Regions from separate parts of the Pseudoalteromonas sp. A22 genome, predicted to be linked through region 1. Evidence: riboswitches for the same ligand, from Rfam matches in the RefSeq annotation. Region 1 holds a riboswitch; the other holds the start of a gene.
The links. A riboswitch is a leader RNA that binds a small molecule or an ion and turns the genes downstream of it on or off. The one in region 1 is predicted to bind cobalamin.
Positions count from the first base shown of each region.

Region 1 (2,403 bases):
ACTTAACACTCAGGCCATCCATGAGTTGCTTGCCTACAGCAACTGTGTAGGTGTTTGCACGACCATGAAAATCATAATCATCCGTTCTCAGTACAACCTCTGCCAGCCAATTTTCATCGTTGTAAAACCCACCTAGTGCTAAAGATAAGTTATCACGCTCAGGCTCTGAAAAAGAGGCAGTAGAATCACCAACATCTTCATTTAGAAAGGTAAAGTTACCCGTGAAGATCAAAGCTTCAGTTAAACTATATTGCGACTGATATTCAAATTGGCTGCGTTTGGTGACATAAGCGTTATCGTCAGCACTATTACCGATTTGAACGTTTTGTTCCTTACCTAAGCTGTATGACGCACTTTGGCTAAACTTGTCAGTACGTCTTTTCCACGCCAACTTATTGGTGTAGTTATGGAAACGGTAAGCATCACTACCAAAAGAGTCATACTCCCCCTCACCTTCACTGTACTGTGAACGTAAGCTAAAAATGCCACTTTCTTCATCACCATACTGCACATTTAAACCGGCATTACCGTTATAATATCCATCACGGTCATGGTTTTTTGTGATTGCAGCTTCAGGGTCTTTCTCTATCACATCATAGCCATCGGTATGAGTGTAACCCGCATTAGCTGCAATACTAAACTTGTCTTTTTTGTAATTTACCGTTGCTTCGGTCTTGGAGTAATTGTTACTCCCAGTCGTAAGCGCGATAGTATTGTTATTCCCTTCGCGACTAATAATATTAATCACGCCAGCAATGGCATCTGAACCATAAATCGCAGCTTTGGCACCACGAATGATCTCAATCCTTTCGATGCTATTAAGTGGTAAATTAGTGAGCGAATTGTCACCGGAGTTTGCATCCGTCACTCGAACCCCATCGATTAACACTAGCGTATGCTTAGCATCATTACCGCGTAGGAATAAACTCACACTTTGGCCGAAGCCACCGTTTCTAACCGCTTGAATACCTGCGACATTATCGAGTAGCAATACGACATCTTGAACATTGCTTTTTTCAATATCAGCACGACCTATAACCGTAATGGCAGACAGTGCGCTTTCTAGAGATTGTTCAAATTTATTGGCAGTAACAGTGATATGTTCAACATTTTGATCAGCAAACGCTGAAAAAGAGAGCGCCGTCGCTATCGCCGCGCTTAGAGCAGTTTTATTTAACATGGTTTCCCCTAACTTGTACCCACCGTACAAGAACACAAAGTGACTGTTTCAAGGCCGGTCTCCGGGCTCAGTAAACCTGCAAATTAGCAGTTCACTCTACCGTTGCGGGGGCAGCGCTGGCATAGAACCGATCCAAGCTAATCACGTGCAATAAACTGTCTTATTCAATTTATTGTTGATTAACGCAATTAGATGTTCCCTTGTGTTCGCACCAGTTTCCCGATTATCTATACACTTAGCAACCACACTAGGTTGTGTACAGCACCTTGAAAATGCGAGGCTATTGTCTTGGGTTTCGGAATGATTGTCAATGGACGTCTAGAAATCCAAAAGTGCAATCTATGCACTTTTGGAATGAAGTAAAGCGTAATTAGTCGCGGAAGTTTTTGAATTGAAATGGTTGGCCAAGCTCACCGGTACGAACCAGTTGCATCGTTTCTTGCAAATCGTCACGTTTTTTACCCGTTACACGTACCGTATCGCCTTGAATTGATGCTTGAACTTTAACTTTTGAGTCTTTAATAAGCTTAACCAGTTTTTTCGCCATCTCTTTGTCGATGCCTTGCTTTAACGCCACCTTACGTGAAACGTATTTGCCAGAGCGCTCAATGTCTTTTAACTCGAAGCTTGCCACATCAAGGCCACGCTTTGCCGCTTTACCCACTAACATATCGAACAATTGCATAACTTGCTGTTCTGCTTCCGCTTTGAGGTTAATCATTTCACCGCTTAGCTCGATTGACGCATCTACGCCACGAAAATCAAAACGTGTATCAAGCTCACGAACCGCGTTGTCTACGGTATTTTTTGCTTCTGTCATATCAATTTCAGATACAATATCAAATGAAGGCATGCTTCTCTCCTAAAGTCATTTTGGCTCGATTATAGCAGTTTATGCCTAATTTGAGTTACTTTAAGTTTTTAAACAGCGTATTAGGATGTTCACCCAATGGACAGTTTTCGATGGTATACTGCTCGCTTAGTCATACAGAAGTAGGATGTATTGTGACACGGCGCGTTTATAAAGCTCTTTTGATTATCTCTTTAATTATATGTACGGTGCTATTCGCAAAGGAAATTAGCTTGTCTCCAAAGCTGTTCCCAAATATCGATAAAGTGGCACATTTTGGTGTATTTTTTGTTCTTGCGTTTATCTCTCACCATGCTTTTAAAGTAAAGGTATGGACACACATAGTGCTACTGTCCTTGTACGGTGCAGGAAT
Region 1 covers NZ_CP047238.1:3,526,415-3,528,817, forward strand. The annotation lists gene GSF04_RS20810 (TonB-dependent receptor) at 1-1,180, opposite strand, end outside; cobalamin riboswitch at 1,215-1,461, opposite strand; gene GSF04_RS20815 (YajQ family cyclic di-GMP-binding protein) at 1,551-2,033, opposite strand; gene GSF04_RS20820 (VanZ family protein) at 2,186-2,403, shown strand, end outside.

Region 2 (2,403 bases), 440 kb from region 1:
AAGAGCATAGTTTCCACCTGCTGTAGCGCATTGCGATTTGCCACAAATAAAAGTAGCAAGATAGACAGCAAACTTCCGACAAATGCAGCCCCAGACATCATTAGGCTAGACTGTGCACCAAATAGCGCGATAAGCACCACCACACCGAATGAAGCACCTGAAGAAATACCAAATAAATAAGGATCAGCTAGAGGGTTACGCGTCACGGTTTGTAAAATAAGACCCGCTATCGCCAGTCCTGCTCCCGCGCTCATCGCCAGTAACGTCCGTGGCAGACGAAGCTCAACTACCACTCGTTGTTGAAGTACGTTGGGATCGAAATTAATAATCGCTTGTATAACCGTATGCCAAGATAAATCAATCGCACCGATCTTAAGTGCCATCAGCATGCTAAAACAGCACAAGCTCAATAGCAGTATCGATATCAACGCGATCCGCTTTGCAGCAATCATAATTGATACCCGTAATGAAAGCGTATATGTGGGATCTCACTGTTATTTGGCGGATGGCGGACAGTAGAAACCTCTGCACATACCCCAAAAACTTGGCTTAATAGGCTTTCGGTAATGACTTCAAGTGGCGACCCATCTGCAACAAGCTCACCGTTATTTAATACTAATAAGCGGTCACACAAGGCGCTAGCCAAATTTAAGTCGTGAAAAGACGCAATGATAGTAACACCAAGCTGTTTGGCCAGCTCCATAATTTGGATTTGATATTTAATGTCCAAATGGCTGGTGGGCTCATCCATTATCAATACTTGAGGCGCTTGCACCATGGCACGTGCGATCATTGCCCTTTGCTTCTCCCCACCAGACAAGGAGCTAAAACATTGCTCCAATTTATGGCTCAATCCAACCTGCTCAATGGCATGTAAGATTGCCTGTTTTTCAGCAGCCGTTGTTGTCGCGAGCAGTGATTTATTCGGTGTTAGCCCCATCAATACCATATCAAATAATGGCAGAGTAAACTCAGCGGGGATCTCTTGTAGCACCACAGCAACATGTCTCGCGTAGGCTTTACGTCCATAACTAGCTAACGGCTTATCATTGAAAAGTAGCGCCCCAGAACTTGGTGCTGTGTATTGATATAAAGTGCGCAGCAAAGTCGACTTTCCAGCACCATTCGGTCCGAGCAAACCAATAAATTCACCCGAATTAATAGCAAAGCTGAGTGCCTTTAAGATGGCTTTACCACCAAGCTGTACGCTAAGTTTATCGACTTGAAATTGTGGAGTGACTGCCATAGCACCTCTGATTGGGCACGGCAAAGTAGTAGCTTATAGACAAGCGACAACTTTGACTTAAGTCTGCCCGCTTAAGTATATGGATAGGCCTTGGTATCTGACTTATGCAAGAGACAAGGCTCATACACTTACAGTTGCGGGGACAGTTGAGGACTCACACCTCATTCCCAATATCTGCCTATCACGAAATTTGCAATATTATGAAGTCTAGACGTCTAAAATACAACTTTTGGCCAAGCAGTTTGGCAGCTGTCGTAAAACACCTCAACTTTTACTATACCCGCATAAGGAATATCTATCTTCGATTGGTATGCGGTGAGCTCGGGCGATAGGTCGAGAATAAGTGTTACAAGCGCTTTTATTACTCCTGCATGCGCTACGACGGCGATACACTCTTCACTTGGCGACGCCAAAATGCTGTGCCACCACGTGGCGACCCGGTGATGAAAATCATACATGGACTCGCCCTCAGGAGGCGTGTGCAGCCAAGGGTTTTGCCAAAAGTCACCGATGCTTGGAAATTGGGTTTCGCGCCAAAGCGTATCATAAGGTTGTCCATCCCATAATCCAAAATCAAATTCGGCGAGATTTGCCTCCACCTCAACGGGGAGTTGATACTGCTTTGCAAAGGCTGTGGCTGTATTCAGGCAGCGCTTCCTTGGAGAGCTAATAATACGCTGCAGGCCACTTAGACTCGTTAACGATTGCAGCAATTGCTGAGCACCTATGGTACTGAGCTCGGGATCTGTCACTCCAAGTAAATGGCCTGATAGAGTCGTTTCACCATGACGAACAAAATATAGCTGCCGCTGCATTTTTACTTAACCTAAGGTTTGTTACCCAAAAAGCAAAAACGCAAGCTAAGCTTGCGTTTTCAATTAATATCATTCTACGGTTACAGGATCTGGTTTTCTTTCCACATCTCTTCTTTTGCTAACCGCTTTTTGCGTTTGTCGCATGGATCGTCGCAATCACAAATTTTGTCAATGCCCATTGAGCCCAAACCACCACAGCTACTTGCCATGGATTTCTTTTGTACGATAACGCCTACTGCCATCGCAACAGCGATAAGCATAAGTAAACCGAAAGTAAGGAGGAATAAAGACATTATCTAGCCCCTTTTATTGCTACATTGAATTGAGTGACGACGCGCAAAT
Region 2 covers NZ_CP047238.1:3,090,467-3,092,869, forward strand. The annotation lists gene GSF04_RS18805 (iron ABC transporter permease) at 1-452, opposite strand, end outside; gene GSF04_RS18810 (ABC transporter ATP-binding protein) at 449-1,246, opposite strand; cobalamin riboswitch at 1,315-1,443, opposite strand; gene GSF04_RS18815 (histidine phosphatase family protein) at 1,462-2,061, opposite strand; gene nqrM ((Na+)-NQR maturation NqrM) at 2,142-2,354, opposite strand.
Region 2: it holds a riboswitch for cobalamin, as region 1 does, so the genes downstream of both, GSF04_RS18810 (ABC transporter ATP-binding protein) here and GSF04_RS20810 (TonB-dependent receptor) in region 1, are expected to answer to the same signal.